DNA from 3 places in the Mesorhizobium sp. M0244 genome. Region 1 is predicted to be linked to each of the others. Evidence: predicted binding sites of a transcription regulator. Region 1 holds the regulator's gene; each other region holds the start of a gene.
What was found. Region 1 encodes PhoB, which activates phosphate uptake and scavenging genes when phosphate is short. Its sites were predicted from a motif close to TGTCATNNANCTGTCAT; they were not measured.
Positions count from the first base shown of each region.

Region 1 (7,784 bases):
GTGCGATCGCACCATACCAATGCCGCGCTCAGTCGCGACAATAGGATATTCGAAGTTCCGCTCCTCCAGTTACGGGCGGGAGCAGCGACCGCCGGCAAGAAACAGGGTCAGATTTACCCCAACGGACCTGTTTCGGCGATGGCGCGGCCATGACACCTTCTGGCTGCATGCAACGCGCTCTCGCCCGGTTTTTCTTTTCGAGGCCGATTGCTGCGATCTCCGAGGGGATAATGTTGGCCGGAATTCACGCAAGCTGCTGATTCCAGCGGCAAACCGCGGCCATTCCGACAAAGCCCGCGGCCGCTCCTTCTTACCCCGGCTGGACAACGTTACCGGAGCGACATGAAACTGTCATGCGACTGTAATAATCGGGGGCTATTGGCCTCAGCGGGCGCCGGAGGAATGGCGCCGAGAGACCATATTCCGAACAGGAGCAGGCCACATGAGACATTTCATCCGCTCGGCGGCCGTTGCGATTGCAATGGCTGCGGCGACGACCACCCTCACCCTGTCCGCCGCGCTCGCCGCGGACATCTCCGGCGCCGGCGCCACCTTCCCCTACCCGATCTATGCGAAGTGGGCCGACACCTACAAGAAAGACACCGGCATTGGCCTTAACTACCAGTCGATCGGTTCCGGCGGCGGCATCAAGCAGATCAAAGCCAAGACGGTTACCTTCGGCGCTTCGGATGCGCCGCTCAGCGGCGACGAGCTTGAATCGTCCGGACTGGCCCAGTTTCCGATGGTGATGGGCGGCATCGTTCCCGTCGTCAATCTGGAAGGCGTCAAGCCGGGCGAGCTGGTTTTCGACGGAGCGACGCTGGCCGACATCTTCCTCGGCAAGATCACGCAGTGGGACGACGAGGCGATCAAGAAGCTCAATCCCGACGTCAAGCTGCCTTCGCAGGCGATCGCGGTCGTTCACCGTTCCGACGGTTCGGGCACCACGTTCAACTTCACATACTATCTTGGCGACGTCAGTGCGGACTGGAAGGACAAGGTCGGCGTCGACAAGGCAGTGGAATGGCCCGTCGGTATCGGCGCCAAGGGCAATGAGGGCGTTGCCAACAACGTCTCCCAGACCGGCGGCGCGATCGGTTATGTCGAATACGCCTACGCCAAGCAGAACAAGCTCACCTACACCGATCTGATCAACAAGGACGGCAAGAAGGTTGAGCCGACCGCAGTGGCGTTCTCGGCGGCCGCAGCCAACGCCGACTGGAGCTCGAAGCCAGGCTATGGCGTGATCCTCGCCAACCAGTCGGGCGCCGAGTCCTGGCCGATGACGGCGGCGACGTGGATCCTCCTGTACAAAAAGCCGGACGATGCCGCGACCACCGGCGAAGCGCTCAAATTCTTCGCCTGGGCATATGACAAGGGCGATGAGATGGCCGGCGAGCTGGACTACGTTCCGATGCCTGACAAGGTGGTCGAGAGCGTCAAGGCCATGTGGGCCAAGGAAGTCGTCGGCAGCGACGGCAAGCCGCTCTACTCGGCTATGTAATCTCCTCCAGGGAGGGCGTCGACGGCGCCCTCCCTGTTGCCTTCAATCGCGAGGACCCAATGACCATCGCTTCCGATGCCATGCCATCATCTGCAGCAGCCCGGGCCAGGGAAGCTACGGTGCGGCGCTTCGCGCTCACAGATGCCATATTCCGCGGACTCACCCGCGCTTCTGCAATTCTTGTGCTGGTCATCCTCGGCGGTGTCGCGATGTCGCTGTTTGCCGGCTCGTGGCAGGCGCTGTCGGCCTTCGGCTTCTCTTTCCTGACGACCGAAAGCTGGAATCCGGTCACGGAAAAATTTGGCGCGCTGGCGCCGATCTACGGCACCATCGTCACGGCGGCCATCGCCATCCTGATCGCGGTGCCGATCGGCATCGGCATTGCGGTCTTTCTCACCGAACTCTGCCCGCGTCCGCTGAGGCGCCCCATCGGCATAGCGGTCGAGCTCTTGGCCGGCATTCCCTCGATCATCTATGGCATCTGGGGCCTGTTCGTGTTCGCGCCGTTCCTGCAGACGACGATACAGCCCTTCGTCATCAACCTCTTCCATGGTGTGCCGGGACTATCCAGCCTTTTCGCCGGCCCTCCCTACGGCATCGGCCTTCTGACCTCCGCGCTGATCCTTGCCATCATGGTGCTGCCCTTCATCACCTCGATCACCAAGGACGTCTTCGATACGGTGCCGGCGGTGTTGAAGGAATCGGCCTATGGCATCGGCTGCACGACATGGGAAGTGACCCGGCGCGTGGTCATTCCCTATACCCGCATCGGCATCATGGGCGGCGTCATGCTTGGCCTCGGCCGCGCGCTCGGCGAAACCATGGCGGTGACCTTCGTTATCGGCAACGCCCACCGCATCAGCGCCTCCCTGTTCGCTCCGGGCACGACCATCTCGGCGACCATCGCCAACGAATTCACCGAGGCCGACGGCGACCTCTACACCTCTTCGCTGGTTTCGCTCGGCCTGATCCTGTTTGTCATCACCTTCCTGATCCTTGCCGCCGCCCGCTATATGCTGATGCGGATCGACGCCCGTACGGGAGCCTGACCGATGTCGACATCCTCATCGCTCCACAGCCGCCGCAAAGCCAGGAATTCGGTGATGATGACGCTTTGCGTCGTCGCCGCCGGCATCGGGCTTGCCTGGCTGGCGCTCATTCTCGGCGCGTTGGTCTATAAGGGCACAGCCGGGCTTTCGCTCGCGGTCTTCACCGAGATGACGCCACCACCGGGCGAAGCTGGCGGCCTGCTCAACGCCATCGCCGGCAGCCTGGTCATGACGGTCATCGCCGTTATCGTTGGCACGCCAATCGGCGTTCTGGCCGGCACCTACATGGCCGAGTATGGACGCTTTTCGCGCATCACCACCGTCGTCCGCTTCATCAACGACATCCTGTTGTCGGCGCCGTCGATCATCATCGGCTTGTTCGTCTATGAATTGATGGTGCGGCCAATGGGGCATTTCTCGGCGATTGCCGGCGCCGTTGCGCTTGCCATCCTGGTCATTCCGGTGGTCGTGCGCACTACTGAAGACATGCTCAACCTGGTGCCGAACGCGTTGCGTGAAGCCGGCGCCGCGATCGGCGCGCCGCGCTGGGTGGTGATCCGTTCGGTCGCCTACCGCGCCGCATTGTCCGGCATCGTCACCGGCATATTGCTGTCGATAGCACGCATTTCCGGCGAGACGGCGCCGCTGCTCTTCACCGCGCTCAACAACCAGTTCTGGAGCAGCAATATCAACGCGCCGATGGCCAGCCTGCCGGTGACCATCTTCCAGTTCGCTCTCAGCCCTTACGAGGAATGGCAGCAGCTGGCGTGGACCGGCGCACTCATAATCACCCTGACGGTTCTGGGCTTGAGCATCCTCGCCCGCAGCCTTACCGGACGCAGAGAGGACAGATGACACAGATGTTGTCCCCGGACATGACGATGACCGAAACGGTCGCCGAGAAGACGAAGATCGAGGTCAAGAACCTCAACTTCTACTACGGCCAGAGCAAGGCGCTGAAGGACATCAGCCTGTCGCTGCCCGAGCGCAGTGTCACGGCCTTCATCGGGCCTTCGGGCTGCGGGAAGTCGACGCTGCTGCGCGTCTTCAACCGCATCTACGAGCTCTACCCGAAACAGACAGCCGAGGGCCAGGTCCTGCTCGACGGCAAGAACATTCTCGACCGGTCGCAGGATCTCAACCTGCTCAGGACCAAGATCGGCATGGTGTTCCAGAAGCCGACGCCGTTCCCCATGTCGATCTACGAGAACATCGCCTTCGGCGTCAGGCTCTACGAGAATCTCGGCAAGTCCGAGATGGACGGCCGCGTCGAACAGGCGTTGAAGCGTGCCGCGCTTTGGGGCGAGGTCAGGGACAAGCTCAACGCCAGCGGCTTGAGCCTCTCCGGCGGCCAGCAGCAGCGGCTCTGCATTGCCCGCACCGTGGCAGTGAAGCCGGAAGTCATTCTGCTCGACGAACCGGCCTCGGCCCTCGACCCGCTGTCGACCGCCAAGATCGAGGAACTGATCGACGAATTGCAAGCCGACTACACGATCGTCATCGTCACTCACAACATGCAGCAGGCGGCGCGCGTGTCGCGCCAGACTGCCTTCATGTATCTGGGTGAGCTGGTCGAGTTCGACCGGACCGAGAAGATCTTCACGTCGCCCCGCGAGAAGCGCACGCAGGACTACATCACCGGCCGCTTCGGCTGAGCGGTGCCGATCACGCAGACGAGGACAATATCATGGCCGAACATACAGTCGCGTCTTTCGACGAGGATCTCGAGCAGATCAGCAAGCTGATCCGCGACATGGCCGATCTCGCCGGTTCGATGGTCGGCGGGGCGACCAAGGCCCTGTTGAATTCCGACAATGCGCTGGCGCAGCGCGTTGTTTCGGACGACGCCATCATGGATGCGCGTCAACGCGAACTGGACGACCGCGCCATCACCCTGATCGCCAAGCGCCAGCCGATGGCCCACGATCTGCGCCATGTCGTCGGGGCGATCCGCATGGCCGGCGACCTCGAACGCATCGGCGACCTTGCCAAGAATATCGCCAAGCGTGTGAGTGCGGTCGGCCTCAGCGTCACGCCGCGCGACCTATCGCATTCCATCGATGCGATGGCGCAGCTGGTGCTCATCCAGGTGCAGGGCGTCATCGAGGAGTATGCTGCCGGCGATGCGGCCGCGCTGGCCAAGCTACGCGCCGCCGACGAGCGCATCGACGTCAAATACACGTCCGTGTTCCGCGAGCTGTTGACGTACATGATGGAAGACCCGCGCAACATCACCGCTTGCACGCATCTGCTGTTCTGCGCCAAGAATCTGGAGCGGATCGGCGACCATGTCACCAACATCGCCGAAAATGCGTATTATGTGCTGACCGGCGAGCAATTGCCTGTCAATCGTCCGAAGCAGGACGAAACGACAATGTCCGCACCGGTGACATGATGGGGGTGCCCAGCCGATGATCGCACCACGCATAATGGTGGTGGAGGACGAGGAGCCGTTGGGTGTGCTGCTCCGCTACAATCTCGAATCCGAAGGCTACCAGGTCGAGGTGGTGACACGCGGCGACGAAGCCGAGATCCGTTTGCAGGAGAATGTGCCCGATCTTCTGGTGCTCGACTGGATGATACCAGCGGTTTCCGGCATCGAGCTCTGCCGACGGTTGCGGGTGCGCCCCGAAACCGAGCGGCTGCCGATCATCATGCTGACCGCGCGCGGCGAGGAGAGCGACCGGGTGCGCGGTCTTTCGACCGGCGCCGACGACTATCTGGTCAAACCGTTTTCGACACCGGAATTCATGGCCAGGGTCAAGGCGCTGCTGCGCCGCGCCAAGCCGGAAGTGCTGTCCAGCGTGCTGAAGGTCGGCGACATCGTGCTCGATCGCGAATCGCACAGGGTCTATCGCAAGAAGAGCGAAATCCGGCTCGGGCCGACCGAATTCCGGCTGCTCGAATTCATGATGCGGCATCCCGGCCGCGTCTTCTCGCGCAGCCAGTTGCTCGATAATGTCTGGGGCGAGACGATCTACATCGACGAACGCACCGTCGACGTGCATGTCGGGCGGCTGCGCAAAGCCGTCAATAACGGCCGCATGCCGGATGTCATCCGCACCATCCGCGGTGCCGGCTATGCGATCAGGGAAGATTGACCTGCCTGGTCAGGCTACGTTCTTTCTGATGCCGGGCCTCATTTGCGCGCCCGGCGCGAAAATCTCCTGGTCGACGAAGCTTAACGCCCGCATCGCGCAGCCTTCGCGGATCAGCGGCAATTCGTTCGGCTCGGTGTCGAAGGAGATCGAGCTCGAATGCTGGCCACCGGCGGTCTGGGCGATGGCCTTGCGCAAGGCCGGCTCGATCAGATCGAAGGCGGCGGCACTGACGCCGACCATCGCGACCGGTGCTGGATCGATCAGCGCGAACAACGAGCCGAGACCGAAACCCAGCGCTTCGCCGGCCCTGCGGTAGGCCTCGCGTTCCGGCCCATCCTTCTCGCGGGCCCGGGCCGCCAACGCGCGCATGTCGGCGTCGCTGACGTCGGCGACCGGTTTGCTGTCTTCGCTCATCCCCGTAGCGTTGCGCCAGATGGCGTAATTGCCTGCATAGGCCTCGATGCAGCCGCGCCGCCCGCAACGGCAGAGCGCGCCGCCTGGACGATGGATCATGTGGCCAAACTCGCCGCCCGAGGAATGCGTGCCGGTGAACAGCTCGCCCTTCAGCACCAGCCCCATGCCGATGCCGTGCGAAAGCAGGATGGCGATGAAGTCGTCGCGATAGCGATCCGGATCGCGCCAGCGCAAAGCCACCGCCATCATATTGCAATCGTTCTCCACCGTGGCCGGGATGCCGAATTCGTCTTCCAGCATGTCGGCAAAGGCGATGTCCGTCTGCGGCGTGATCGGCGACCACAGCATGGCGCGTGCAGGGGAGTCGGTAATTCCCTGAATCGCCAGGGCGATGCGGGCGACACTGCGGACGTCAAGGTCTGGATCTTCCAGCCGGCGCCGGACGATGGCCATGCATTCGCGGATCAGCTCGTCGCGCGGCATGGTCAGCGTGTCCAGCCGGCGCTGTTCCTCGACGACCACCTGTCCCGCATAGTCGATGATGGCGGCCGACAGGAAATTCAGCGACAACACCACGGTCAGCACCGCCGCCGCTTCCGGGTTGAGGGCGAGGCCGACCTGCGGACGACCGCGTTTCAACGAAACGGGCTCGTTTGCCTTGCTCTCGGCGAGGATGCCTTCCCGTATCAGGTCGGAGGAGATCGCCGATATGGTCGAATGGCTGAGGCCGGTGGTTGCAGCGATCTCCGTACGCGACGGCTGGCTGGCCCGGCGCACCGCCGAGATCACCATCGCCCGGTTGCGCCGGCGCAAATCGTCATGGCGGATTCCGACCGACATCGTTTTGCTTTCCTCCCGGTTGCCGCGGCCGCTCATGAACCGGAAGCCGTCGGTAATGTCCGACAAATAGTGTCAGATACAGGCAAATAGTGTCAGATGCCGGCGGCGCTGTCATCGTTTATTCCGACACTCGAAAAAACTCGGAGAGTCATCAAAATCCATCAGAATCGATGTTGACAGCAGCCGGAGATCGGGTCAGTATTTTTTCGAGGCTCGAAAAAATTAACGCCTCTAGCTGGTCTTTGGGCCAATTGGTCACGCCGTACGCGGCGCAGGGAGGATATGATGAAGAAATTCACGACCGCCATTCTGGCGGGTGTCGCCATGACGCTGACGCTCGCGTCGGTGGCGCAGGCTAAGGACAAGGTCATCGGCGTTTCGTGGTCGAATTTCCAGGAGGAGCGCTGGAAGACCGACGAAGCCGCAATGAAGGCCGCCATCGAGGCCGCCGGCGACAAGTATATTTCCGCCGATGCACAGTCCAACCCGGGCAAGCAGCTCACCGACGTCGAGAGCCTGATCTCGCAGGGTGCCAACGCACTGATCATCCTGGCGCAGGACGCCTCGGCGATCGGGCCGGCTGTGCAGAAGGCGCTGGACGAAGGTATTCCGGTCGTCGGCTACGACCGGCTGATCGAGAACAAAGACGTCTTTTACCTGACCTTCGACAACAAGGAGGTCGGCCGCATGCAGGCCCGCGAAGTGTTCAAGGTGAAGCCGGAAGGCAACTACGTCTTCATCAAGGGCTCGGGCGCCGATCCGAATGCCGATTTCCTGTTTGCCGGTTCGATGGAAGTGCTGAAGGACGCCATCGACAGCGGCAAGATCAAGAATGTCGGCGAGGCCTATACCGACGGCTGGCTGCCGGCCAACGCC
Region 1 is NZ_JAMYSE010000002.1:127,493-135,276, forward strand. It holds gene pstS (phosphate ABC transporter substrate-binding protein PstS) at 443-1,504, shown strand; gene pstC (phosphate ABC transporter permease subunit PstC) at 1,585-2,553, shown strand; gene pstA (phosphate ABC transporter permease PstA) at 2,557-3,408, shown strand; gene pstB (phosphate ABC transporter ATP-binding protein PstB) at 3,405-4,208, shown strand; gene phoU (phosphate signaling complex protein PhoU) at 4,241-4,948, shown strand; gene phoB (phosphate regulon transcriptional regulator PhoB) at 4,965-5,654, shown strand; gene NKJ08_RS02960 (ROK family protein) at 5,664-6,908, opposite strand; gene xylF (D-xylose ABC transporter substrate-binding protein) at 7,194-7,784, shown strand, end outside.

Region 2 (7,784 bases), on a different contig from region 1:
CCTGCCCTTGCCAGAGGCAGACAATGACGGTCCGCCTTTGGTGCCCATCAAATCCACGCCTGCAGCCATTTGAGGCCGAAGGCGCCGGGAGCCAGAATACCTGTGGCCCAGACGAAGGCTGAGGTGATGTTGGCAATCTGAAACGTCAAGGCGGGCATCTTACAGATGCCCGCCGCCAATGGCACGGATGCGCGCAAAGGACCGAAGAAGCGCCCAAAGAACACCCCGGCCACCCCCCATCGCTCGAAGAACAGGTGACCGCGCGGAATGAGGTTTGGATAACGTGACAGGGGCCAATAGTGCGAAACCCCGTTTCCCAACCGCGTGCCGATCCAGAAGGACAGCCAGTCCCCCAATGCCGCCCCAATGGCGGCGGCAAGCCACAGGGGCCAGAATGCGATACCGCTTTCGCCGATGAGAAAACCGACACCGATCAGGATCACGGTTGCAGGCAACAACAGAGAGATGAACGCCAGCGATTCCCCAAAGGCCAGCACGAGCACCAGCGGAACACCCCATGCTTCATGCGTCCGGATAAACGCGATCGTCGCTTGCGTGACCTCATCGAGGCTCATTCATCACTTTCCAATTCGCACCAAGCGTGACCGACGGTTGACATCTCACCATATCGGTCCCTCTGGCAAAGACCTGCCGCGCAGGAAAGGGAAATCGTGCAGACGTGTAGCGGCCGAGCAACGCACACGGCGCAAGTAACCATTCAGAAGGATCTTCCTCCCGCTCTGATTGACAGAACCCACGGGATCGACCTTAACTCATTCTTAACAAAGGTGGTTGGGCGGGTCGGATGAGTTCCTCACGAGTGCGGTTGGGCGTACGGTTGGGCGGCGGTGCGGTCGTTGCAATCATTGCGATAATGTCCACGTGGTCGGCGGCGACGGCTTCACAGTCGATGCCGATCGGTGGCTTTACCTCGCAGCCGATCGGTCACTACGATTTCTGCAAATCCCATCGGGCCGAATGTGAGATCCGCTCACGCGACAATGGTCCGGAGCACATGACCGGAAAACTCTGGCGGCAGATTACGAGCGTTAACCTGACGGTCAACAACAACGTCAAGCCGATGAGCGATCTCGACCAGTACGGACAGGACGAATTCTGGGCTTATCCGGACAGTGGTTTCGGCGATTGCGAAGACTATGCGCTGGAAAAGCGTCGCCGTCTGATAAACAGCGGCATTCCTGTGTCGGATCTGCTGATGACGGTTGTTCGCAAGCCCGACGGCGAGGGTCATGCAGTGCTGACTGTTCGTACCGACACGGGCGACTTCATCCTCGACAACCTCACCGACACGGTGCGCCGCTGGGACCAGACCGGCTACCGCTTCCTGAAGAGGCAAGCCGGCACCGACACGGGGCGCTGGGTCTCCCTCGATGGCGACAACCCGCTGGTCAGCGCAATCAAGTGACGGTAGTGTAACAGTTCACCCCAAAGTTGACGCCTTGCCGAAAGAGATCTCTGTGGCTGATGCGCAGCCTGCTCTTCGTCTTAGGTCGGAGTGTTCGTCGTTGTTAAGGCTTTGTGTCCGGCTTCGCCTGATTGCTGCTCGCCCCCTTCGACGAGCACACTCAATGGCGCTGTCGCCTCCGGGCAGCCGCTCTGAATTTTTTTCCATGACGAAATGTTGAGAACCATGTCGCATTGCGCGAGTTCCGGTCCAGACGGCAATTGCAGACAGGCGAATTCACCGTGATGGAACGTCCGGCCGTTGGCGAGGCACTGACATTCTGCCCGCGCGGGCGTTGCAACAAGCGCCGCGAAAACCAGGATGCAAGAGGCATGGAACGTCCTCATGCGAAATCATAGCACGATCCGGAGCGGGCGCCAGATCGCCCAGCATGAGCTACAGCGCCGTGATGATGACGAACGCAATCGCGACCGCGGTGGCATGGGAACCGGCGTTGGCGAGCGAGCCCGGGAGGCCACTCAGCAGAGGCTCGATCAGATGCACAGATCAGCACCCGTCGCCGGCCGCTCCGGCGCCCGTGAGCAGTAGCGCCATTAGCGCGGCGAGAACTCGGACGCTCCGCCTCGCCCAATTTCGACCCTCTCACGCCCTCGGCAACGCAACCCTGGATGAGGACCGCGTCATTCCACACGCAAATAACCGGTCAGGCCGCTCTTCTGATGTTCAATGACGTGGCAATGGAATGCCCAATTACCCGGATTGTCAGCGACCAACGCCACTTCCATCACTTCTTGCGATTTAAGAAGGGCCGTATCTGTTACAAGCGACGCAATTTTGCGCTTGTCGGAGCGTAGCAGACGGAAAGACATACCGTGCAAATGGATCGGATGATCGTTCGGCGTTTCGTTGCGAAGGCGCAGAACATAGCTTTTGCCTCGTCTTAGAGCCGCGAGCGGATCAACTGGCCCCGGCGCGTCCCCTCGCCAGGCGACGCGGTTGATCGACCAGAAGGTGTAGCCGAGCGTGCCGCAAACACCCGGCGCCGGCGCATCACCATTGGGCGACCAGCCAAAGACGAAGTCCATTGTCTCGGGATCGGCAAGATCCGGCTCCGGTACGCGATTCGGCCGCAGCGGCTTGAGTTCGCCAAGCGTCCGCCCCGCGCTGGCGCCGATAGGCCGGAATCGGACGAGAACGCGAGGTCCCTTGGCTGTTCTGAGATTCAGGCTGACGATCTCGTCTTCGCCATCAGGCACGCGGAGGGCGATATCGGCGCGCTGGCCGGGCGCGATGACAATGCCCCGAGGCGCAACAGGCTGCGGCAGCGGGTTGGCATCAAGAGCGATCACTTTGGCCGTTCCGCCATCGAGGTCATAAGTGCCGATACGGGTGACATCCGTGACTGCCAAACGCAGGCGCACAAGGCTGCCCGCCGGCAGATCGTAAATCGGGGTGACTTCCCAATTTACTGTCGAGACCGTACCCAGCGTGCCGCCGCGCGCAGCGTTGCGTGCCTTGAACAATTCGATGAACTGGCCGTCTTCGCCGAGACGGAAGTCGCGTATATTGAGCGGCAAATCCTGGTCGAAACCGGCATCTTCGTCATCTTCGACAACAAGCATGCCTGTCAGACCGCGGGCCATCTGATCGAGCGTGTTGCAATGCGGATGATACCAATAGGTGCCGGCATCCGGCGGTGTCAGAGTGTAACGGAAGCTTTCGCCCGCCGCGATGGGACGCTGGGTGAGATAAGGCACGCCGTCCATGGCATTGGCGATGCGCAATCCATGCCAGTGCACACTCGTCGCTTCATCGAGATCATTGACCACGTCTATGGAAAACGGCCTACCTCGCAATAAACGCAGAGTGGGCGGCGGCCCGCCCGCACCGAAACTCATCATCCCTTTGGTGACGGTGCCGGGCAAAATCGACCGACTGATCGCTGAAACCGGCAAGGTCAGATCGGCTGCTACGGCCCTGCCGGCAATCAGCCCGCCTGCAGCGCCGACAGCTACTGCTGCCGTGCCGCCCAGCAAGAATCCCCTCCGCGACATTCCCGACATGAAGCAGCCCTTTCAATGGAGTATAGCGGACGTGGTGTTGTTGTCTCTTCGTTCACGAATTTCGAACCCTGGCAATGATTCAAGGTCAAGGTGGCGTAGTCTCCGAAGGACTTCAACTGAAGTTGGAGTTTCACTTGCTTTTTGATGATTGCCACACAACGTCGCACTGAGCCGCGAGGCGTCTACGTGGCAGCTCTCGCCGAACGGCGTGTTGTGGGTGTAGCGTGCCCGATTGGCAGGAGTTACGACGCAAGCTATCCCCTTGCCGGAAATGGGCTCGCCTGAAACAGCACATTTGAAGCGGCCACCGTCTCTTAAACGCCCATAAACGCAAACGCCCATAGACGCTCATCACTCGTCAGCGCTCTATCTCGGCCCATTTCTGCTCGCCGCAGGATCGGTGCAAATACGGTCATCCAATTTCAATAACGGAACCCTGTAATGCTGCCGTCACATACGGTGGCTAGGCGGATGCAGGGCGCCCTGCCCGTCCAACCTTTGGAGACAACCATGCGCGCGTTGCCGACTGTCATGGCGCTTGCGGCCCTGCTGGGCACGCAGCCCGCTTTCGCCGAATTCGTCACAGCTTTCGATTTTCCGCAGCCGAAAGACACCAGCGAATTTTACACGGTTATCGAGATTCCGGCGGGAAGCTTCACCAAATATGAGATCGATGCCGAGACAGGCCATGTCGTCGTCGATCGATATCAGTCCATGCCGGTCGTCTATCCGGCCAACTATGGTTCCGTTACCAGTTCGTTGGGCGGCGACGGCGACCCGTTGGATGCGCTTGTCTTCACCCGGGAACCCGTTGTGCCCGGTGCTCTGATCAAAGTCCGCGCCATCGGCGTGCTCAACATGGTCGACGGCGGCGAAGCGGATGACAAGATCATCGCTGTGCCGGCTACGGATATCGATCCGCAATATGACGGGGTCAAGACCATCGATGATCTTCCGGCCATCGAACGACAGCGCATCGAGGCATTCTTTCGAGTTTACAAGCAGCTACCTGAAGGCCGCAAGGCCGTTGAGCTGAACGGCTTTGGTGGCGCCAACGTCGCCATCGACATGGTTGGCAAAGCCATTGAAAGCTACCGGAACAAGAAGGACTGACAGGAAAGCAGAATCTCAACAGGAAGCTCATCCATAGGGCTGGTTCCTAGCGGTGTTGGAACACCGCTAGGGTATGCGTTGGGCTTGCGTCGCACTGTTGGATGCGCGCAAACTGCGCTTCGCTTTAGCTCCGGGCGTTTGCTGTTGATAAAGCCAAATCGTTGGCTTTATCTCCGCCTTCGCCTGGTTTCTGCTCGTCCCCTTTGACAGGCAAGCCAAACGGCGCCGTCGCCTCGGGGCATCCATCCTGAATTTTTTTCCATGACGAAATGTTGAGAACCATGTCGCACTGCGCGAGTTCAGGACCTGACGGCAATTGCAGACAAGCGATTTCGCCGTGATGGAAAATGTGGCCGTTGGCGAGGCACTGGCATTCGGCCCGCGCGGGCGTTGCAGCGAGCGCCGCGAAAACCAGAATGTAAGAGGCCGTGATCGTCCTCATGCGCAAGATCATAGCACGATCCGGAACTGTCGCTAGTGTGAACGCTTCACAAGTAACTCGGCGGAGAACTCGTACCGCGGGCGCTCACGATCCTCAATCGTCGTTCGCGTCGGTTTTTGCCCTGTTGTCCGTATTTTGTGGCCCGAATCAAAGGCACGGCCAAGCGACCAAAATGACCAGCAAATCCATCGGCATGCCGCGCCCAACGACACCTGCCAAACTGCCGGCATGCATGACGAGCAGCGTTGTTCGAACCAACGGCCGCGATGATGCGCGACACGTTCAGGTTGAGGGAATGCGCGGGTCCTGAACGAGATAGAGCCGCGCAGTCGGCGTGAAATCAGTCACCAGGAATGAGAACGAAACCGTGCTCAGCGGATCGACCTCGCCTTTCCGGAACAGAAGATGGTCATAAGGTTCGAATTCACGACTGAATTCGGCGAAACTATCGGACCGAATTGCATCCGTTTCGCGGCGCGCCTGGTCGAACGAAAGCCCGTCGCTGGAATCGCTTGGCTGGTTGAGAATCTCCTGCAACTCGAACTCGAATTCGACCCAGGCGTGACCGCTGTTGTTGAGGGCAACGATCCTTAGGGAAATGAACCCGGTGGCATAGTTGCCGGAGGCACCGAATGGCTGAACCGGCCGGATGGCGCGTATGGTGAGGGTTACCGGGCTTGCCGACTCGAGTTCCTCGGTGATCACGACGGGATCGGCCCTTGTTCCGGCTCCCGAAGCGGCAATGATCCGGAATCCGCCGAGTTCGTCGGAAAAGGAGTAGGCGCCTGCTTCAAATATTCTGGGCCTTGTGCCATCGGCTCCAGCGAGGAGTCCGCTTGCTGCGAGCACGGTTGCGAATATCCCTACCAGACGTGCGCCTGATATTCGGGTTGACGAGTGGTGCCACATGGCTCGAAGTATGAACGACATTCCCGCGGCCGCATACTGGAATGGCTCAGGCGAGAGGGTATGATGGTTGGATTTGGCGCCGTAGGTCGAGGCATTCAACCGGATCGGTCGCCGCAAACCGCGGAGAGGTTGTCGCTGCCGGCGATATGCGCGAGAGGACGTACCGATGTTCGGACTTGGCATGACCCACCTGTTGGTTATCTTCGTGGTGGCGCTGGTTGTTTTCGGCCCGGAGGAGCTTCCAAAAGTCATGCGATCGGCGGGGGCAATGATGAAGACATTCAATCGGATTGCGGGCGATTTTCGAAAGCAGTTTGACGACGCCGTACGTCAAGCCGAGAAGGAACTCGACCTGCAGGAAACCCGCTCGATGCTTCAGAATGCGATGGACGACGTGCCGCGAAGCGCTGACAAGGCCATAGTAGGGAAGGACAGCAATCTCGATCCGGCCGCTGAGCGGGGCGCAGAATCTGAACTGACGTCGGTCACGGCCAAGGATGCGAGGTTTAATGCCGAAACGTCATCAAACCAGTGATCGGGCAGAAGAGCAGTCGCCCATCGGAACCATCGCGAGGCTCCCAGCCGCTCCACCTTCACCGTTTCGGTTTCGCCGACTGCGCGCCGGGACTCAAAACCTCATCTCGGGCATTCCCCTCGCTATAAAATCCCTTCACAGGTTACCATTGTTCCAGCACTGCCGTGCTGCAGCCGTGGTCTGTTTGACAATCGTGTTGCTGACTGCGGCGGTCACCGACGTCGGCTCCGCTTCAGCGCATCGCAACGCGCTCTGGCAGGTTGTGCAGACCTGCGCTCTTGCCGCAGCGCATCTTGGCAGCGCTTTCCCCTGCGAGGAAGTGATCCTGCCCAGGCAGGGCGTGCCTGGATCAGCTCTCATTAAATCACCCCGATACCGGACCGAGTTTCTGTTGACGCCACTTACGGCTGTTGCCGGCCTTGAAACCCCGTCTGTCCGTTGGCAGGGCAGTTCCCAACTCTGGAATCGGGCATGGAAAGCACGAAGCAAGGTCTCGGCGAGCCTCGGACGTCACCTTCCACGAACGGCCATCGCCATGGCTGTGAATTCCAGGACTGAGCGATCCCAGGATCAGTTCCACATCCATATCGATTGCGTTGCGGTGTCGGTGGAAAAGAAACTTGTCCTGAAGGGGCCGAAGGTGGAAGGTCCGTGGCAGCTTCTCCCTTTGGCTCTGATGGGGAAACGCTATTGGATCAAGGCAGTCGACAAGCCGGATTTGGAAACGACCAACGTAGTCGGCATCATCGCTTCCGGCCTGCCGCAGGCCCGGGGCGCCATGCATCACGTAAATGTCGTCGTCGTTGGCGCCGAACTCGCCGGCGCAAGACCGGGATTTTACATCCTGACCAATTGGGAAAGCTCAGCGGCCGAGCGCCTTTTTGATCACGACTGCACCTCGCGTTGAGCGCCCACGAGGCAACTGGCGAAGCAATAGCCGCACCCGGACATTCGACGGAAGTCTCAAAGCAGTCTTCGCGGAATGGTATCCGGGCATGGCAAACGACAATCCAAGACCCGATCAGCGCAGCAAAGCTGCGTGACCGCCCCGCAGTTCCTCATGCTCTCCTATCTGCAGGCCCGCACCGGCTAACGTCGGCTCTTCGACGATCCGATGAAGGGACAGCCCGAGACGAGCTGCGCACCATGCGCCTCGAAACGCGCAAGATGGGTCGCGGTTGTCATCGCTCGGACGCAATAATGACCGCTTGTTCGTGGTCTGTGACGTCGACACGTGGCAAATTCGTCGTTTTTGGTCGGCGCGCGTTTCCTGCCATGTCACATCGCTGACACGGA
Region 2 is NZ_JAMYSE010000013.1:84,408-92,191, forward strand. It holds gene NKJ08_RS12235 (DedA family protein) at 48-575, opposite strand; gene NKJ08_RS12240 (transglutaminase-like cysteine peptidase) at 806-1,426, shown strand; gene NKJ08_RS12245 (hypothetical protein) at 1,507-1,812, opposite strand; gene NKJ08_RS12250 (multicopper oxidase family protein) at 2,107-3,462, opposite strand; gene NKJ08_RS12255 (inorganic diphosphatase) at 4,000-4,602, shown strand; gene NKJ08_RS12260 (hypothetical protein) at 4,727-5,044, opposite strand; gene NKJ08_RS12265 (hypothetical protein) at 5,327-5,893, opposite strand; gene tatB (Sec-independent protein translocase protein TatB) at 6,120-6,488, shown strand; gene NKJ08_RS12275 (CDP-diacylglycerol diphosphatase) at 6,463-7,395, shown strand.
Region 2: the regulator PhoB is predicted to act here: its motif matches at 3,927-3,943, upstream of NKJ08_RS12255 (inorganic diphosphatase).

Region 3 (7,784 bases), on a different contig from region 1:
CCGAACACCTCGTCCAGCTTGTGCGAGACATAGACGACCGCGACACCGTCGCGCGCCAGACCGGCAATCACCTCGGCCAGCCGTTCGAACTCGCTTGGCGTCAGGCTGGATGTCGGCTCGTCCATCGCCACGATCCTGGCGCGGTCGAGCAGCGCCCGGGCGATCTCGACGATTTGCCGCTGCGCGACCTTCAGGCTGCCAAGCGGGGCTGCCGGATCGATGGTCGGGTCGATGGCGGCGAGAGCTTCCGCAGCGCGGCGTTCCTGCTCGCGCCGGTCGACGAAGACGCCGCCGCGCGTCAGCGGACGGCCGAGGAACATGTTCTGGGCGACGCTTAGGCGCGGCACCTGCTGCAATTCCTGATGGATCATGGCCACGCCCGCGGCGCGTGCCGCGACCGGGTTGTTCAGCGTCACCGGCTTGCCGTCGATCAGCACGCTTCCCGCTGTCGGCCGGTAGACGCCCGACAGGATGCGCAGCAGCGTCGACTTGCCGGCACCGTTCTCGCCAAGCAGGCCATGGATTTCGCCGGCGCCGACCGAAAAGGACACATCGCTCAGCGCCCGCACGGCCGGAAACACCTTGGAAATGCCCTCGAATTGCAGCCGCGGGATGACTGACATTGCTTCAGTTCTCCAGGCAAGGATGCCGACCCAAGGCCGGCACCCGCCGCCCCTGCTCTACTGGCCCGCTGCCGCGTCCTCGAGCAGCGCCTTGCGCACGGCATCGCCGCCGCCGGAGTAACGGTCGGCATTGTCCTTGGTGATCAGCGCCTGCGGCGTGGCAACGACGCGCGGCAGCTTCTGCCCGGCCACCAGTCGCAGCGCCGATTCCAGAGCCACCTCGCCGGTCAGCACCGGGAAGCTGTCGACGGTACCGGTCAGCTCGCCGGCGCGGATCGAAGCGTAGGCGTCGGAAATGCCGTCGGTGCCGAAGACGGCGACCTTGTCCTGCAGGCCGGCGGCCTTGACCGCTTCGACGATGCCGAGCGCCATGCCGTCGTTGTTGGCATAGAAGCCGATCAGGTCGGGGTGCTGCTGCAGGATGTTGGTGGCCGCGTCGTAGGAGGTCTGGCGATCCCAGTTGCCGGGGACGCTGGCAACAACCTCGAACTTGCCGGCTTCAGTGATCGTGGTCTTGAAGCCGTCGGTGCGCTGGACGGCGGCGTAGACGCCGGCCTGGCCTTCGACGATGGCGACCTTGCCCCCATCCGGCCGGTTCTTGATGAACCATTTGGCGACGCGCACGCCATTGTCGCGCTGGACGTTGCCGACATAGTACTCGGCCTGCGGGATGACTGCGTCATTGACGTTGACCACCGGCACGTTGGCGGCCTTGGCCTGTTCCATGATCGGCTGCAAGTTGGAGTCGGTCTGCGGCGAGACGAGAAGCACGTTGTAGCCTTGCGTGACCAGGCCTTCGGCGATGGTGAGCTGGCCGAGCTGGTCGCCCTCGCTCTGCGCCGCCTGGTAGACGATGGGCACACCGATACGGTCGCCGAACGACTTGTAGCCCTCACCCAGCGAGCGCCAGTATTCGTTGGTCAGCGTCTTGGAGACCGCACCCGCCTTGGTGCCCTCGGGCAGCTTGGGGAAAGCCCCGAACTTGGCCTCGAGCTGCGACCAGTCGATGCGATCCTTCTCGGTGTCGGAATTGAGTGGCGCGAGGTCCGCGGAAAAGGCCGAGCCGATGGACAGCGCCATCAGGCCAGCGGCGGTGGCGGTGGCAAGCAGAAATTTCATGGTCTTTCCTCCCTTGTTGAAACGGTAATGGCGCGAGCCTCAGCTGTCCGGCCCGAGCATGGCTTCCTGGATGATGGCCTGCGACGCGACCGCGTCCTGACGGTCGACGGCGGTGGAAAGGCGGTTGTCCTTTTCCAGCCGATCGACGACGCGCAACATGCGCTTGACGGTCGCGATGTTGACTTCGCATTCGTGGACCGGATCGAGCCCGGTCATGTCGGGGAACGTGTCGAAATAGATGGCGCCGGCGTAGCCGTCGCGGCGGATCTGCCTGAGCAGCTCGATCGTCTGAACCGTATGCACCGCGCCGACCATCAAGCCGTCGTCGCGCTTGGCGTAGCCATCGTTGAGGTGCACGCCGAGCAGGTTGCTGTGCCGTGCCACGAGTGCGGCGGCGAAAGCCGGCTGCTCGTCGGCATAGAGCACATGGGCGAAATCGAGCGTCACGCCGAGATTGGGCAGGCCGATCTCGCGGATCGCCAGCAATGTCGTGGCCGCATCGGGCATCAGGCTGTAGGAGCGCGGCTCGTTGGGTTTGTATTCAAGGCTGATCCGGCAGTCCGGATCATGCGTCGCAACTTCACGAATACCATCGATTTCGTGTTGCCAGAGCGCTGCGTAGTCAGCCTGGAAGGCATAGTCGAAGCCATCCTGCCCGAGCCACAAGGTCATCAGGCTGGCGCCGGCCTCCCGAACAGCGTCGATGCCGGCCTTGGTCAGGTCGATGGCCTCGCGGCGAACGGAAGGATCCGGGTTGGTGAAGGCGCCGAGCTTGAAGGCCGGATTAGAGTAGTAGCGCATGGCGAAACCATTGATGGAAAGCCCGAGATCGCCAAGTTTCCGCGCCATTTCCGCAGGCTTTTCATCGACATGGTCGGGAAAGTTGAGGTCGAGATCGGTCAACTCTGCAACCTTCGCTGCACGCGCCGCCATCTGCAGCATGGACGGTTTGCCGACAAGATCAGGCCACTCGGCCTGCGGCCGCGAGGCAAAGGAATTGAGGCGGGTGGCGAAACGATAGACTGTCATCGGTGACCTTTCATTGTCATAACTTCACATAAGAATGATTATTTGTAAAGTTGTTAATTGCCCTCTCGGCGGCGACGAGTTCGCCAGACCCAGGCCAGTTGCAACCGCATGGGGACAAGCAAGCGCGGCACTGTCACGCAAATATCATGTTCGCGTCCTAGATCGCTTCTCCGAAGGCTTTCGCGGCATCGTCGATGCGGCGCGGCGCTTTTTCAGGTCCGGCACCTTTGTTACCAAAGAGGATATCCATGAAAAACCCGCACCGAACCGCGTCCCTCGCCGTCGCGCTGGCGATGTTCACCGCCTCGACTCCGGCCTTGGCCGACAACTCCGCGACCGTCGGTGGCGTCAGCTTCGTCAACAAGGGGCTGGTCGGCGTCGGCCGTATCCCGGCCAGCCAGAAGGACAAGTTCGGCGAGACGTTTGGCTCCGGCTCCGGCATGGCGATCGACGCTGCCGGCTGGACGCATGGCGCGGACGGCTACAAGGGGTCGCTATGGCTGTTGCCGGATCGCGGCTACAATGTCGTCGGCACCACCGATTACCGGCCGCGCCTCAACACGATTGCCATCGAGTTCGCCCCGATCGCGCCGGGTGCAGTACCAGCCGCCGGCCAGGAACAGTCGGGCGTCAAGGCGACGCTTGCCGACACCATGCTTTTGACCGACGACAAGGGCGCCGATGCGACCGGCCTCGATCCGCTCAACGGCGTGCGTGCGGCGACCGACGACATGCCGATCCTGCCCGAAGCCAACGGCAAGCTCGCGCTCGACGACGAGGCGATCGTGCGGCTGTCCGACGGCACCATGTTCATCTCGGACGAATACGGCCCGAACATCTACCGCTTCTCCGCCGACGGCCATCTGATGTCGGCAACGCGGCCGCCGGCAGCCCTTGTCCCGATGCGTCATGGAACGCCGAATTTCGCGTCCGACAATCCTGGGCCTGGTGCGGCGGAGCCCGATCCGAAGGATCCCGAGACCGGGCGCCAGAACAACCAGGGCCTCGAAGGCATGGCGCTGACGCCGGATGGCAAGTTCCTGATCGCCGTGTTGCAATCGGCCCCGCGGCAGGATGGTGGCGATTCCGCCTCGACGCGCCAGAACACGCGCGCGCTGGTCTACGATGCCTCGGATCCCGCCCAGCTCAAGCTCGCGCATGAATATATCGTGCCGCTGCCGGTGTTCACCGATGCCAAGGGCAAGACCAAGATTGCCGCGCAGAGCGAGATCGTGGCGCTGTCGGACAAGACCTTTCTGATGCTGGCGCGCGACAGCGGCAACGGCCAGGGGCTGAAGGGCGACACTTCGCTCCATCGCGAGATCAGCATCGTCGATGTGTCGGCGGCAACCGACATCGCCGGCAGCGAGTTCGACAAAGACAAGCCAGTGGCGCCCAAGGGTGAGCTCGATCCATCGGTGACGCCGGCCAAGCTGACGCCGTTCATCGACATCAACGACAAGAGCGAACTCGGCCGCTTCGGACTGCACAATGGCGCGCCCAACGACCGCAACAACCTTTCAGAGAAGTGGGAGGCGATGTCGGTGGTGAGCGTCCTCGATCCGAAGCTGCCCGACGACTATTTCCTGTTCGTTGCCAATGACAACGACTTCCTCACCCAGGACGGCTTCCAGGTCGGCGCGCCCTACAAGGCCGAGGACGGCGCCGATGTCGACACCATGTTCCTGGTCTATCAGGTCACGATTCCCGGCTTGGCCGGGAAGTAGCGACACCCATGCAGGCGGACGCGCCGACCGCATCCGCCTAGAGATCGTGAAGGCACTTACCTCAACATCTCTGCGTCCTTTGGCACACCCGCATCGATCGGCTCGGCCGTCCTGTTCGACACGGCGGTGGTCTTCGCGGCGGCCGACAGGTTCGGGCGCACGAAGACCGGCGCGACGCCGTTGACGCGGCTGTAGAGGTCGATAATGTCCTGATTCATGAAGCGCACACAGCCGGACGAGGCGTTCTTCCCAATGGAATCCCACTCCGGCGTGCCGTGCAGCCGGTACATCGTGTCCTTGCCGTCGCGGAAGAGATACAGCGCGCGGGCGCCTAGCGGGCTCTGCGGGCCGGGCGGCATGCCGTCCTTGTATTTCGCCAGTTCCGGCCGGCGCTGGATCATTTCCGGCGGCGGCGTCCAGACCGGCCACTTCTTCCTCGCCTGAACCACGGCGCTGCCGGTCCATCCGAAGCCGGCCTTGCCGAGGCTGACGCCATAGCGAATTGCCTTGCCGCCGTCGCGCACCAGATAGAGGAAGTGCTCGGAGGTATCGACGACGATCGTGCCGGGTTTTTCTCCGGTCGGGTCGGACACGATCTGGCGCACGAACTTCGGATCGATCTTGGCTACCGGGATTGCCGGCAGTTGATAGCCCTCGTCGACGCGCGCGGCATACATGCTTGCGACATCGCCGAAAGCCGGTTCGCTTGGCGCCACTGTCAGTGGCGGCGTCACCACGTCCGTCGTGGTGCACGCCGAAAGAGCCACGGATGCCGCGCCCAAAGCGGATGCACCGAGAAACGCGCGCCGGTTCAGGCGCTCAAAAAACAACGGAATATCGGACATGCCCCCCCGCTTACCCATAGGATTTAGTAAGGAATGCGGCCCCCCGCATCCAGGATCAATATCCGATTCCGGAAGCTTTGAGAACATGATTAGATCAAGGCGCGCTAGACGGAATTTGCAACGCCGCATCGACCTGTCCCGTTAAATCGGCAATCATTGCGGACCGGAACCCAAATAAGCCGTCGCCGAGTTGCCTGCCATGGACGATAAGATGCCCGCGCGCCGGCGGACCGGCGATCTCACCAGTGGCCCCATCCCTCGCACGTTGCTGCTTTTCGCCCTGCCGGTGCTCGGCTCCAATGTGCTGCAATCGCTCAACGGCTCGATCAATGCCGTGTGGGTCGGCCGCTTCCTCGGCGAAGCGGCGCTGACCGCCACGTCCAACGCCAACCTCGTGCTGTTTCTCATCCTCGGCACGGTATTCGGCATCGGCATGGCGGCGACCATCCTGGTCGCGCAATCCGTCGGCGCCCGCGATCTGCCCGAAGCCCGCCGCATCGTCGGCACCAGCGCCACGTTCTTCTTTCTTGTCTCGGTGGTGTTCGCGGTCTGCGGCTGGATCTGGGTCGATGCGATCCTGAATGCGCTCGGCACGCCGGCCGATGCCTTGCCGCTGGCCCGCTCCTATCTGCGCATCATATTCATCGCCGTGCCGATGATGAACCTGCTCTCCTTCGTCATGACGGTGCTGCGCGGCGCCGGGGATTCGCGCACGCCCTTCTTTTTCATGGCGCTGGCCGTCGTGCTTGACGTCATTCTGAACCCACTGCTCATCCGCGGCATCGGCCCGTTCCCCGAACTTGGCATCGCCGGCTCGGCCACCTCGACGCTGATCGGCCAGGCGGTGAGCGTGATTGCCATTCTGATCGTGCTTTATGCGCGCAAGCATCCGCTGCGGCTGGCCGGCGCCAATCTCGCCCTGCTCCGGCCGGACCCAACGCTGCTGCGCATCGTCGTCGTCAAGGGCGTGCCGATGGGCCTGCAGATGATCGTCGTCTCGGCCGCGGCGCTGACCGTGATGGGCATGGTCAACGCCTACGGCTCGCAGGTCGCAGCCGCCTACGGCATAGCCGCACAGCTCTGGACCTACGTTCAGATGCCGGCGCTCGCCATCGGCGCCGCGGTCTCGTCCATGGCGGCGCAAAATGTCGGCGCCGGACGCTGGGATAGGATCGGCCGCATAGCGGCCTCCGGCGTCGGTTTCAACCTCGCCCTGACCGGCGCACTTGTCGCGCTGCTGTTCCTGTTTGACCGCGCGGTGCTCAGCCTATTCCTCAGCAGCGACAGTGCGGCCATCGACATCGCCGTGCACATCAACAACGTGGCGTCCTGGTCCTTCATCCTGTTCGGCATCACCATCGTGCTCTTCGCCACCGTGCGCGCCAGCGGCGCGGTGATGCCACCGCTGATCATCCTGGTGATTTCGGTGCTGCTGGTACGCACCAGTTTCGCTCATTTCTTCCGGAGCATGATCGGCGAGGAAGCGCTGTGGTGGAGCTTTCCGGCCGGCTCGATAACCTCGCTCGTGCTGGCCGCGGGCTATTATCGCTTCGGCCGCTGGCGTACCATGCACATGATCGAGAACCGGCCGGCTGCCGGCGAGCCGCCGGATACCGGCCTCGGCGTGCCGCGCCAGCGGGCGCATCTTTCGCCGGAGACGCCGAACGGCTGAAAGACTGGCTCAGCGCGCGTATTTCGCGCCAAACCCGAGCGCCACCAGGGAAAAGATGACGATCATGCCGGCAAAGGCCAGGCTTGCCATGGTCGCGCTTGCCATGGTCGACAGGACGCCGATGCCGATAACCGGCAGTGCGTTGCCGCAAAAACAGCAGATGAAGAAAGCGGAAACCACTTCGGCGCGCCGGTCGGCCGGCGCGATCTCGTTCACCACCTGCAAGCCGCCGCGATAGCCGAACGCCGCCGACACGCCGCACAAGGCGGTTGCGGCGATCATGATGGCCATCGAAGCCAAGACCTGCGCCGCAACGATCAGAGCAACGGTCGGGATCATCAGGGCAAGTGCCGCAAACATTGTGGCTCGGCTCGAAAGACGCGTCGTCCCCAGAATGGTGGCGGCAGCCACGATCGCCAGTTCGAAGAACAGAGCGCCAGCTTCGGCATGGTTGGTTACCTGCAGTTGCTGCGCCAGGATGCTCGGCGCCAGTGCTGCATAAAAGCCGACCAGCGACATTGCGCCAAAGCCGGTCACCGCCGGCGCGACGAAACCCGCGCGGATGTCATCAGGCAGCGAAAGCCGCGGCCGCATCGAGACATCAGCCAGTTTCCCCGGCCGCGAAACGGTTTCCTGCGTACGCCAGATCAGCATGGTGACAATCGCAAGCATTGCCAGGTAGACGACGAATGTCAGCCTGAGCGGCCAAGGCGCGTATTCGGCGAGCAAGCCGGCCCCAAGCGCACCAAGGCCGAGGCCGAGAAAGTTG
Region 3 is NZ_JAMYSE010000051.1:8,119-15,902, forward strand. It holds gene NKJ08_RS24990 (sugar ABC transporter ATP-binding protein) at 1-623, opposite strand, end outside; gene NKJ08_RS24995 (sugar ABC transporter substrate-binding protein) at 681-1,742, opposite strand; gene NKJ08_RS25000 (TIM barrel protein) at 1,782-2,771, opposite strand; gene NKJ08_RS25005 (esterase-like activity of phytase family protein) at 3,020-4,498, shown strand; gene NKJ08_RS25010 (L,D-transpeptidase) at 4,555-5,343, opposite strand; gene NKJ08_RS25015 (MATE family efflux transporter) at 5,543-7,015, shown strand; gene NKJ08_RS25020 (MFS transporter) at 7,025-7,784, opposite strand, start outside.
Region 3: the regulator PhoB is predicted to act here: its motif matches at 2,903-2,919, upstream of NKJ08_RS25005 (esterase-like activity of phytase family protein).